Regions from separate parts of the Phyllobacterium sp. LjRoot231 genome, predicted to be linked through region 3. Evidence: predicted binding sites of a transcription regulator. Region 3 holds the regulator's gene; each other region holds the start of a gene.
The links. Region 3 encodes PhoB, which activates phosphate uptake and scavenging genes when phosphate is short. Its sites were predicted from a motif close to TGTCATNNANCTGTCAT; they were not measured.
Positions count from the first base shown of each region.

Region 1: a site for PhoB is predicted at 2,504-2,520, ahead of phnC (phosphonate ABC transporter ATP-binding protein). Genes of this name have one in related genera too.
Region 2: a site for PhoB is predicted at 2,471-2,487, ahead of ACSQ3H_RS22585 (inorganic phosphate transporter). Genes of this name have one in related genera too.

Region 1 covers NZ_CAXUQT020000001.1:2,425,426-2,429,585, reverse strand. The annotation lists gene phnE (phosphonate ABC transporter, permease protein PhnE) at 1-538, opposite strand, end outside; gene phnD (phosphonate ABC transporter substrate-binding protein) at 608-1,519, opposite strand; gene phnC (phosphonate ABC transporter ATP-binding protein) at 1,605-2,438, opposite strand; gene phnL (phosphonate C-P lyase system protein PhnL) at 2,665-3,375, opposite strand; gene phnK (phosphonate C-P lyase system protein PhnK) at 3,385-4,160, opposite strand, start outside; gene ACSQ3H_RS11880 (alpha-D-ribose 1-methylphosphonate 5-phosphate C-P-lyase PhnJ) at 4,158-4,160, opposite strand, start outside.
Region 2 covers NZ_CAXUQT020000001.1:4,528,553-4,532,712, forward strand. The annotation lists partial or broken gene ACSQ3H_RS22565 (calcium-binding protein) at 1-343, shown strand, start outside; partial or broken gene ACSQ3H_RS22570 (calcium-binding protein) at 469-546, shown strand; gene ACSQ3H_RS22575 (calcium-binding protein) at 553-1,212, shown strand; gene ACSQ3H_RS22580 (beta-ketoacyl-ACP synthase III) at 1,276-2,400, opposite strand; gene ACSQ3H_RS22585 (inorganic phosphate transporter) at 2,533-4,137, shown strand.
Region 3 covers NZ_CAXUQT020000001.1:1,185,095-1,189,254, reverse strand. The annotation lists gene ACSQ3H_RS05800 (DUF427 domain-containing protein) at 1-294, shown strand, start outside; gene ACSQ3H_RS05795 (DUF3175 domain-containing protein) at 316-588, shown strand; gene ACSQ3H_RS05790 (hypothetical protein) at 674-955, shown strand; gene ACSQ3H_RS05785 (hypothetical protein) at 1,367-1,627, opposite strand; gene phoB (phosphate regulon transcriptional regulator PhoB) at 1,927-2,613, opposite strand; gene phoU (phosphate signaling complex protein PhoU) at 2,631-3,362, opposite strand; gene pstB (phosphate ABC transporter ATP-binding protein PstB) at 3,385-4,158, opposite strand.

The sequences.
Region 1 (4,160 bases), 1.2 Mb from region 3:
TGGCGGAAAAAAGCCCTGCAATGACGATCTCTGGAAAGGCGCGTAGCAATTCCATGAAACGCTTGACCACGATGCGGATTGGATTGGCGGGCGTAAGATTGCGCGCAGCCATGAAGCTGAGTGGAACCGCGAAAATGAACCCGATAATGGTCGAAACCAGCGCCACGTTGAACGTAATGATCATCAGCTCGAAATACTCGGGAATATAGAAATCGCCCCAGATATAGACCCGCCCTAGATCAAAATTGAACTCCTGACCGCCCTTGTCGTTGGGGCTTGCGATATCGAAGAGTGCCCGCCACACATCGCTCCAGTCCTTGGGTACGAGCCAGCTGAGAAAATCGAAGAGGTGGGGGAGACGATCGAAGAAATGGCCGGCATTGCTTTCATCGGCAAAACGGACGGAGCCCACGAACCCGATGAACAGCACGAGCAGTCCGAGGCCCGTATACATCCGGCGACGTGCCACGACCTTTCGCCACGACTCGGCTATGTCGTGCGAACTTTGTAGTTGCGGCTGAGTGTCAGCAAACGTCATGAGTTGATCCGCATGGTACGCACAAAAAAGGGGTGGCCGTCACCAGCCACCCCGTGATGATCGCCAGCCTTAGCCGCCGATTGCGTTCTTGCGGATATCGATGACCGCATTGTAAAACTCGGGCTTCACAGGATGGTAACCCTTGAAGTCACCGCCTTCGACAGCTTCGAAGCACTTCTTGTCGGTGGTTGGCAATTTCAGGAAGAAATCGGCGAGTTTGGCATGCCATTCATCGCCGATACCATTGCGAACAACCAGCGGGCCATTCGGAATGAGCGGCGAACGCCATACTTCGACCAGCAGGCTCGGATCAACGGCGCCCTTATCGACTTCCTTGCGGAACGTACCGGAGGTGTAGCCATCCTTGAAATCGCCGAGACCCGAGGAATCGTCTACAGCAACGTCGACTTTGCCGTCATAAGCGGCCAGTAGATTGTTCTCATGACCGCCATTGAACTGTGTCTTGGCAAAGAACTTGTCGTTCGGCATGCCAGTGGTCTTGGGGATCTGGGTCAACGGAACGAGGTAACCGGAGGTTGAATCCGGATCGGCGTAACCGAGGATCTTGCCCTTGGCGTCGGCGATCGTCTTGATGCCAGAATCCTTACGGGCGAGACCAATGGAATAGTAGCCGGTCGAGCCGTCAGTCTGCTGGGTGGTGAGAATTGGTGTAACGGCCTTCGGGTCCTTGATGTAGACCGCAGCGTAGCCGGAAGCACCGAGTTCGGCGAAGTCGAGCGTACCGCCGAGGAGGCCCTGGATCACGCCATCATAGTCAGCTGCGGGAAACAGCGAAACCTTTTCAAAACCAAAGGTTTGCTTGAGGTGATCCGCAAGGCAGCCGAAATTGCGCAAGCGGTCGGTTTCGTTTTCGCCGCCGAGGATGCCAATGCGGAATTCCTTGAGGTCTTCAGCGCGGGCCATTGTACCAGTGAACATCGCGCTGAGCGCGATAGCACCGAGAAGGGCTTTTTTGAACAACATGGTTCTCTCCTGTCAAACGTCCAATGAGTTTGTGATCGGTTTCGTATGAGCCCGTAACGTGGGCGAGACGATCTCTTTACGCTCAACGCGCGGCCAGAATGGCCTCCAACTCCGGGATTGGCTTCTGCGGACCGCGTACGATACTCGTCGATGTAATGGCTTCTGAAAACGCATCCTTGAGGCCGTCCGCACCGTAAATGCGGCGGGCGGCTAGTTCAGTCAGATCATCCGGACCGCCATCGAAGACGATCTTGCCGCCCTGCATGCCGATGATTCGGCTGCAAAAATGCCGGGCAGTATCGAGCGTATGCAGATTGGTGATAACGGTCAGGCCTTCCTTCTCATTGATGTCGCGCAGCGACTCCATGACGACCTGCGCATTGCGCGGATCAAGCGAAGCGATAGGCTCATCAGCAAGAATGACTTTGGGGTTCTGCATCAGCGCGCGAGCTATGGCGACGCGCTGCTGCTGGCCTCCAGACAATGTGCCGGCTCTCTGGAGGGCCGTCTTGGCGATATCCAGCCGATCAAGAGCGGCGACCGCCATGGCACGTTCGTCATTGGAGAAGATGCCGAGAAGACTTTTAATCGTCGAACGATGGTTTAGACGGCCAAGAAGCACATTGGTAAGAACATCGAGACGCGGCACGAGGTTGAACTGCTGGAAGATCATCGCGCAATCGCGCTGCCAATTGCGCAAGTGCGACCCGCGCAGCTTGGCGACATCGGTTCCCTCGAACAGAATCGAGCCCTCGGAAGGATCAATAAGCCGATTGATCATACGCAGTAACGTAGATTTTCCTGCGCCCGATCGGCCAATAATGCCAACCATCTGGCCTTGCGGAATTTCAACATTGACGTTGTCGATGGCGATATTGCTGCCAAAGCGCCGCGTCACGTTTTCAATCTTCAGCATTCGTCGATCCCTTTTGGCCGTTGATCCGTCCTAGAGGGATTGTGTGAACCTGCGATGGCATTTTCATTTCAGTTACGTGACAACTGCGGATCGTATTCTCAGGCCGTGTGTTATCCACGGAAAACCCTATCTGGAGGGTGCAAATGATAACGGGAGCGGCACACAAATTTGCGTGATCCGCTCCCGAAAACCGGTGGTTTAAAAAATCGAATAGCCAGTGGTGAACTTAGGCCGCTACGCCATTCGGTACAGAAAATGCCGTGACATCGATGATCCTGTCGGCGACGGCTTCCCGTACATCCTGATCGTGGAAGATGCCGAGCATGGCGATGCCCGCCTCCTTCTTCTGCTGGATCATCGACACCACTACATCGCGGTTCTTGGCATCAAGCGACGCGGTTGGTTCGTCGAGAAGCAGGATCGGATGATCTGTGATGAAGCCGCGGGCAATATTGACACGCTGCTGTTCGCCGCCCGAGAACGTCGCGGGCGGCAATGACCACAGCCGTTCAGGCAAATTGAGCCCTGCAAGCAGCGAACCGGCCTTAGCCCGTGCGTCTGTGCGGTCGATGCCCCGCGCAATGAGGGGTTCGGCAACAACATCCAGTGCCGAAACGCGCGGTACTGTACGCAGAAACTGGCTCACATAGCCGATCATGTCGCGGCGAATGCCGAGCATCGTGCGCGGATCGGCGGCGGCAACGTCAATAAGCCGGTCGCGGTAGGGCACGATGATCTGACCGCGATCCACGGCGTAGTTGCCGTAGACCATCTTCAGGATCGAGCTCTTGCCCGCCCCGGAAGGCCCTCCAAGCACGGCGCATTCGCCCGCTTTAATGGAGAAGGAGACATTTGCCACGACAGGCAGACGGATACCATCGCGCAAATGCATGGTGAAGCTCTTGGCGACATCGGAAACAACGAGAGGTGTCGGCATGATTTTCTCCTAGACTTGCAGGATGGAGGAAACGAGAAGCTGGGTGTAAGGCGCCTGCGGATCATCAAGAACGCGATCGGTAAGCCCTGTCTCGACAATATGGCCATCCTTCATCACCATCATCCGGTGCGAGAGCAGACGCGCCACCGCAAGATCATGGGTGACGACGATGGCCGCCAGACCGAGATCGCTGACGAGACCGCGCAGAAGATCGAGTAGTCTTGCCTGGACCGACACATCAAGACCACCTGTGGGCTCATCCATGAACACGAGCCGCGGGTTGGTGACGAGGTTGCGGGCGATTTGCAGCCGCTGGCGCATGCCGCCGGAAAAGGCACGCGGCTGATCGTCGATGCGGTCGGCGGCAATCTCGACGCGACCCAGCCAATCGGTAGCAGTCGCGCGAATCTTGCCATAATGCCTGTCGCCCACGGCCATCAGCCGTTCGCCAACATTGGCTCCAGCGGAAACAGTCATGCGCAATCCATCGGCCGGATTTTGATGAACGAAACCCCAGTCGGTCCGCATCAGAAAGCGCCGCTCGGCCTCGCTCATGCGGTAGAGATCGCGAAATTGCCCGTCGCGCATCCGGTATTCGACCGAGCCGGTGGAAGGCGCCAAGCGCGTCGCCAGGCAATCCAGCAGTGTCGTCTTGCCTGACCCAGATTCACCGACAACGGCGAGAACTTCGCCTGGCCACAGCTCGAAGGAAACGTTCTGGCAGCCAATGCGGCTTCCGTAGAACTTCGACAGAGCGTTGACTTTCAGGAGTGGTGTATCGTTCA
Region 2 (4,160 bases), 3.3 Mb from region 3:
CGGCAATGACTTTCTTGAAGGCGGCGGCGGGCTCGACATTCTGAATGGCGGCGCGGACGAGGATACGGTCAGCTACGAGCGCAATGCGCCCACCGCGATCGGTGTCGCCTTGACGCTCGGCAATAATGGCGCGCTGACCACGGCGACGGTCAATGGCGTTGCCGCCGATACGGTGCAGAACATCGAAAACGTCGTCGGCAGCAATTCCAACGACACGGTCAACGGCAATGGGCTCGCCAACAAGCTGATGGGCCTTGCCGGCGCCGACGTTCTCAACGGTGCGGCCGGCAATGACTGGATCGAGGGCGGCATGGGCGCCGATACGCTGAATGGCGGCGCCGGCACCGATACGCTCGCCTATGAAGTCTCGGCCGGGGGCGTCACCATCAATCTGAACCCCAATGGCACCTATATCACCACGGCGACCCTGCGCACAACGATATCGTATACGGCAATGGCGGCAATGATATCCTCAATGGCGGGGGAGGGGATGACATCCTCAATGGCGGAATTGGGGATGACACCATTGCCGGGAATGACGGCAATGACACAATGGATGGCGGTGACGGCGTTGATACGCTGGATTATTCTGCAGCGCCTTTCCAAGTGAACATCTGGATGAATCCCGGACCTGGACAAGCACCCGGCGGCTATGCGTTGGGCGATACGATCCAGAACTTTGAGAATATTCTCGGAAGCGCTTCCAATGACTTCCTCTTTGGCACCGACGGCCCTAACCGCATGGAGGCTGGCAATGGTGACGACACCATCGACGGGCGAAGTGGCGATGACATCATCCTCGCTGGCAACGGTAACGACACTCTGGACAGAGGGATTGGCAATGACACGATCAATGGAGGAGCAGGCAATGATAATATTGTAGGCGCTTCGGGTAATGATACCGTTATTGGAGGTCTGGGCGCCGACACCATGGACAGTAGTACTGGATCAACCCAATTTGTCTACAACGACTCCGCTAACTTCAGGGCTGAATATAATGGCGACACGATCAACTTTTTTAAGCATGGAGTGGACAAGATCGATGTTAGCGCCATCACGAACGTCACTGGCGCGAATGTGAGTATTTCGGCGCAGGGGGGAAAGGATTACCACGTTTTTTTCCTGAGTGATGATTTCAGTGGAACCTATTTCTTGGACGTGCATCTGAACGACGCAACAGCTCAGCTGACATTGAGCGATTTCATACTCTGATCGCACGGGCGCAACGCAAAGAAGCATGAGGTCTGCCTCATGCTTCTTCTTCGACGGTGACGCCTAAACCTTCCTCACAATCACGCTGCCCACCGAATACCCTGCTCCGAACGAGCAGATGACGCCGAGGCTGCCGGGGGCGAGGTCGTCGGAATATTTCGAGAAGGCGATGATCGAGCCTGCCGAGGAGGTATTGGCATAGTCCTGCAGGATATTCGGCTGTTCGCCAGGCTCCGGCTCGCGGCCGAGCACCTTGACGCCGATCAGATCGTTCATGCCCTTGTTGGCCTGGTGCAACCAGAGCCGCGACAGGTGGGCGGGCGCGATATTCTCGTCGGCAAGGTGGGTTAGGATCAGGTCGGAGACGATCGGCACCACCTGCTTGAACACCTTGCGGCCTTCCTGCCGGAACAGCATGTCGCGGCGGTCGGTCATGTGGCCTTCGCGCGTTCGGCGCAGGAAGCCATTATTGTTGCGGATATTGTTGGAAAACCGGGTGAGACAGCGGGTCGAGACGATCTCGAAACGGTCTTTCGCCGTTGCCAGATCGTCGCGCTCGAGCAGCACGGCGGTGCAGACATCGCCGAAGATGAAATGGCAGTCGCGGTCGCGCCATTCGAGATGCGCCGAGCAGATCTCCGGGTTGACCATGAGGATGGCGCGGGCCGAGCCCGAGCGGATCATGTCGGCCGCCGCCTGAATGCCGAAGGTCGCCGAGGAACAGGCGACATTCATGTCGAAGCCAAAGCCTTCGATGCCAAGCGCCTGCTGCACTTCGATGGCGATGGCCGGATAGGGACGCTCATGATTGGAGGCAGCGCAGATGACCGCATCGACCTCCGAAGTATCCCGGCCGGCTTTGGTGAGCGCAAGACTGGCGGCATGCACGGCCATCTGCGCCATGACAGACAGATCCTCATCGCTGCGCTCGGGGAGGACAGGATGCATGATGTCCGGATCGAGAATGCCGGATTTGTTGAGGACGTAGCGGCTTTCGATGCCGGAAGCGCGGACGATGAATTCCTCATTGGACATGGTCACCGGCGCGCGGGTGCCAGCGGCGATCTCGTCGGCGTAGAGCTCGTTCTGCCTTGTGGCATAGGTGTTGAACGCCTCGACCAGCTCGGCATTGCTGATGGACTGTTCCGGCGTGAAAACGCCCGTACCGCTGATGACAACTTTATGCATGGCGCTTCCAGAATTTTGTGTCTTCGAAAAGCGATAGAGATTCCCTGCGTTTCGCGCAAGTTGTCCATGCTGTCATCAAGGGTTCACGCGAGGGTCATAGCCTTTCCTCGTTAACCATTTGGGGATCTGGTCATGACGGTAAGTAACGCAACTGATGCCAGTCTGCGCAGTGCTGAGCATCCGCTCGACAAACCAAGTAGTCTCGGCCGGTGGCCCAATTATGCGGTGGTGGCCATCCTCCTCGCCGGGCTTTTCTATGTCGGTTATTCCCTCACCCAGGAATTGACCAGTTCAGTCGCCGTGCCATGGATACTTCTCGGCCTGGCGCTGCTGATCGCGCTCGGCTTCGAATTCGTCAACGGCTTTCACGATACGGCAAATGCTGTGGCGACGGTGATCTATACCAATTCGCTGCCAGCCGAACTTGCCGTCATCTGGTCCGGTTTCTTCAATTTCCTCGGTGTGATGACGGCGAGCGGCGCGGTTGCCTTCGGCATCATATCGCTGCTGCCGGTGGAACTGATCATGCAGGTTGGGTCGAGCGCCGGCCTTGCCATGGTCTTTTCTCTGCTGATTGCCGCAATCCTGTGGAACCTTGGCACCTGGTATCTGGGCATTCCGTCCTCAAGTTCGCACACGCTTGTCGGGTCGATCGTCGGTGTGGGCCTCGCCAACCAGTTCCTCGCTCCAGCGGGCACAGTGACGAGCGGTGTCGACTGGTCCAAGGCGAGCGAAGTCGGCATGTCCCTTTTGATATCGCCGCTGGTCGGCTTTGGCGTCGCGGCGCTGCTTTTGCTGGTGATGAAGGTTCTCGTCAGGAGCAAGGCGCTTTATGAAGCGCCGAAGGGCAATACGCCGCCGCCCTTATGGATACGCGCCCTGCTCATCTTCACCTGCACCGGTGTCTCCTTTGCCCACGGCTCGAACGACGGCCAAAAGGGCATGGGATTGATCATGCTGATCCTGATCGGCGTCGTCCCGACCGCTTTTGCCCTGAACCGCACGCCGGACATCAATTACCTCGAGGCCTATAAGGCCGCTTCCACTGCGGCGAGCACGACGCTGCACAGTTATGCCAAACCGGAGGTCGCCGTGACCGATGCCCGGGCAGTGGTCAACAATGCGGTGCGCACCAAAACCTGGAGCGACGACATGACGGCCGCATTGCCGCGCTTTATCGACGACACCAGTGCGTCGATCTCTCCCTACGGTTCGGTCGCCAATGTCCCTAACGGCATGGTCAGCAACACGCGCAATGACATGTACCTGATCGGTGAAGCACTGAAACTGGTCGAGAAGCAGAAGCCGCTGCCCCTGCAGGAAGCGGAACTTGCGACGATCAAGTCCTATCACAAGGCCATCGACAACGCGACGAAGTTCATCCCGACATGGGTGAAGGTCGCCGTGGCTCTGGCTCTCGGTCTTGGCACCATGGTCGGCTGGAAACGCATCGTCGTCACGGTGGGCGAAAAGATCGGCAAGACACACCTGACCTATGGGCAGGGTGCATCGGCGGAATTGGTGGCGATGGGAACTATCTTCACCGCCGACAGTCTTGGCCTGCCCGTGAGCACCACGCATATCCTGTCGTCGGGCGTTGCCGGAACGATGGTCGCCAATGGTTCAGGCTTGCAGATGTCGACCGTGCGGAACCTGGCTATGGCGTGGATCTTGACCTTGCCGGTCTCGATCGCGCTGTCATTCACGCTGTTCCTGATCTTGCGGCACTTGATTTAGAAGCAGGCGATAAAACAAACTGG
Region 3 (4,160 bases):
ACCGTACGATTTCACGATGTCGTTATTGCTTCGACGGAGCGGGCATTGGAACTGCTGGAGCCCGGGCACCATTCCGTTCTCTATATCCCCTTCGATGACATCTATTTCGTCCATCTGGAAAAAACCGATACCAGCACGAAATGCCCTTGGAAGGGAACCGCATCCTATTGGCGGGTCAGAGGCCAAGGAGAGTCGGCGAAGGATGCCATGTGGGCCTATGAAGAGCCGATATCGGATGTCGCAGCGATCCAGGATCATGGGGCGTTCGATCCGAAGAAAGTAACGTTCGAATGAACGATCATTGGAGGTTTCAAAATGGCCGACAAGCCAAAAGAAAAATGGTCCCAGGAGGTCACCGAGCACAGTGACGCGCTAGACCTTGAGGCTCATGTCTTCGAACAGCACGACCCGCACAAGATTGCCGTCTCGCTGAAGCGGTCCGCGGAACACTCCGACCGGCGCAAATCCAGTCCATTCCGGTCCGCCATGTCGATGCTGACTTTCTATATCAACCGCGCAGGTCGCAACCTGCCGGAAAAACAAAAGAGAGTATTGGACGAATTGAGGAAGGAATTTGGCCGCTCCTGACGGCGTGTCCGCTGATAGACATACAATTGCGCTTATCCGTAAACGGCGTACTGTTCTTGCTTGAATAATGCAGAAGGGTACTCGGATGGGCCAAAGGCTGGACCACAAATTGGAATGCGCAAACTGTGGTACAATCTATCTGGACATACCTGCAGACGTAAAATCGAGTTCACCGATACATTGCAGTTCCTGCGGCAATTTTCTTGGCTCGTGGGGCGATCTCGAAACCGATTTCGCCCGGCAAGGTGGACATCACGGCGTCTTCCGCATGGAAAAAGGTGTGATTACCCGGCTTGACGAGCCTGGCCAAGTTCTTCGCGATCCGGCCAACGAGAACACGCCCAAGCCTTCCGACGAGGTCGTCTAGGACAAATTTTGTCTAAGTCGAAGATTTTCCATCGCTTTTCAACGTGCCATTAAGGGCGAGCGCCTTGAGTTTCATGCCGCTCGTCCTCAATAGCCGCCCTGACAGGCCCTGGCGAATTCGTTGCGGGCTTCCGATGAGAATATTCGCCTTCGGCACACTGAAGAAAGGTTTCCCGCTTCATGCCCACGGCCTGAGCGATGCAGCGTTTCTTGGAAATTACCGCAGATCAAAATCTGCCAACAGGACGGCAGTCAGGCAGGCTGGGCATTTGTATTCCTCAAATCGGCGGACCTCGCGATCCCTGTTTATTCGGGTTGCCTGGATGAATATCTTGATGGAAGGTTCATCCCGCCATGGGAACGGCAAAGAGAGTGAAGAAGAGCCCGCCACGAAGTGACGGGCTTTTTTGGATCATTTGTTCTTGTGGCTCTGCTGACCAGCTTTTGCAGGCTGCTCGCTTGTTCCGCCACGCGTCGAACCGGACCCTTGCTGAGTCCTTTTCATCCCTTCCTGCTGTTGCTGGCCGGGCATGTTCTTGTGGCTCTGCTGATCCGCTTTCGATTGCTTTTCCGATGAACCACCACGTGTTTTTTCATTGCTGGGCATATTTTCCTCCTTCGGGTTTTTCCCTCTCCATGCCCTTTCAACCCACGACTCTTCCAATTGTTCCAACGAAAATCATACCGGCGAGGATCAAAAGGCGGATGCTCGGGCGTTCGGCCAACCTGGTGGCAAATGAACGCAATCCTGAAAGTCGGCGCTCTTGCTTGCCATGATCGTCAAATCCTCCAACTCTCGAGAACCATATCGGTCGTCGCTGTTTCCACTTGCTGAGAGTGTCGCTGATGATAATGCGTCAGCATGGCATCATGATGCCATCGAAGTGTTACTGCGCCCTCTGTGCGTCCAATCGGACGTTATACGCAGTAACCGATCGCGGGAGGTGTCACTTCCGTCGTGCCTCAAATAAATTAGCCGAATGAATATCCTGCGCCGCGCACGGTGCGGATCGGATCGATGGAGCGGCCGATATTGATGGCCTTGCGCAACCGTCCGACATGAACGTCGACAGTGCGGTCATCGACATAGATATCCGCGCCCCAGACATTGTCGAGCAATTGCCCGCGCGAGAAGACACGGCCCGGTGACTGCATCAGGAATTCCAGGAGGCGAAATTCCGTCGGTCCAAGCTTCAGCTCGCGTTCCTTGCGGTAGACACGGTGTTGCTCGCGGTCGAGCTTGAGGTCGCCAAAGCTTAGCACGTGCGACAGCAGGCTCGGGTTGACCCGGCGCAACATGGATTTGATGCGTGCAAGCAGCTCCGGTGTCGAGAACGGCTTGACCATGTAATCATCCGCGCCGGTTGCCAGACCGCGCACCCGCTCGCTTTCCTCGCCGCGTGCCGTCAGCATGATGATCGGCAGGATTTCCGTTTCGCGCCTGGCTCTCAGCCGCCGGCACAATTCGATGCCGGAAAGGCCTGGCAGCATCCAGTCCAGGATCAACAGATCCGGCACCTTCTCGCGCAAGGCTATTTCCGCTTCGTCACCGCGTGCGATGGTCTCGACTGCATAGCCTTCAGCTTCAAGATTGTACCTGAGGAGGACGCTCAAGGCTTCCTCGTCTTCCACAACAGTGATTTTGGGAGCTATAGCCATTTTCTACCTTTGAAAACTTAGGATGCGAGATGTTCATCCACCACGATCGTGTGGGATTGATCTTCCTTCGGGCGCTCTGCCGGAAGCTGCGTTCCCGTCACGATATAATAGACTGTCTCTGCTATGTTCGTCGCATGGTCGCCGATGCGTTCGATGTTCTTTGCACAGAAAAGAAGATGCGTGCAGGCCGAAATGTTGCGCGGATCTTCCATCATGTAGGTCAGGAGTTCGCGGAACAATGACGTATAGAGCGCGTCGATCTCGTCATCGCGCTCGCGTACGATATTGACCTGAGCGACCGAACGTGTGGCGTAGGCATCGAGAACATCCTTGAGTTGCGTCAGCGCCAGTTCAGCGATGGTTTGCAATCCGCGATAGACCGAGAGCGTCTGCCTTGTATCGGTAACCGCAACGACGCGTTTTGCGATGTTCTTGCCAAGGTCGCCGATGCGTTCGAGATCCGATGAAATGCGGATTGTGCCGATGACTTCACGCAGATCGATCGCCATAGGCTGGCGCTTGCCGATGATGGTAATCGCCTTTTCGTCAATCTCGCGCTGACCGGCATCGAGGATCAAATCGTCCGAGATCACCCGCTGTGCCAGGGCGTTGTCGGAATTGACCATGGCAGCGACAGCCTGCTCGACCATGCGCTCCGCATGCCCGCCCATCTCGGCGATCTTGTGCGTCAGGAATTTCAGTTCGTCGTCGTAGGAACGGACGGTGTGCTGTGCTGTCTGTTCGGTCATGGTATCAACCTCTTTCCCGGGATCAGCCGAAGCGTCCGGTGATGTAGTCTTGTGTGCGCTTTTCCGTCGGGCTGGTGAACATCATTTCCGTATCACCAACTTCAACGAGATTGCCGAGATGGAACATGGCCGTACGCTGCGATACGCGCGCCGCCTGCTGCATCGAGTGCGTAACGATGACGATCGTATAATTCTCGCGCAATTCGTCGATCAGCTCCTCCACCTTGGCGGTGGCGATCGGATCGAGTGCCGAGCACGGCTCATCCATCAGGATGACTTCCGGGCTGACAGCGATGGCGCGCGCAATGCACAGGCGCTGCTGCTGGCCGCCAGAGAGACCGGTACCCGCTTCGTGCAGGCGATCCTTCACCTCTTCGAACAGACTGGCGCGGCGCAGGCTCTTCTCGACGATTTCCTCGAGTTGCTGGCGGTTCTTGGCAAGACCGTGAATACGCGGTCCGTACGCCACGTTTTCGAAAATCGACTTCGGGAAGGGATTGGGCTTCTGGAATACCATGCCGACACGGGCACGCAGTTCCACCACATCGATCTTCGGATTGTAGATATCCTCATCGTCGAGCGTGATCATGCCGCCGATCTTGCAGCCTTCGATCGTGTCATTCATGCGGTTGAGGCTGCGCAGGAAAGTGGACTTGCCGCAGCCCGAGGGACCGATCAAAGCCGTTACCATCTTCTCCGGCACATCGAGGCTGACACCGAACAGCGCCTGCTTGTCACCATAGTGCACGGTGACGTCCTTGCCCTGCATCTTGATCGCGTTTCCCTGAGCGCTCATTT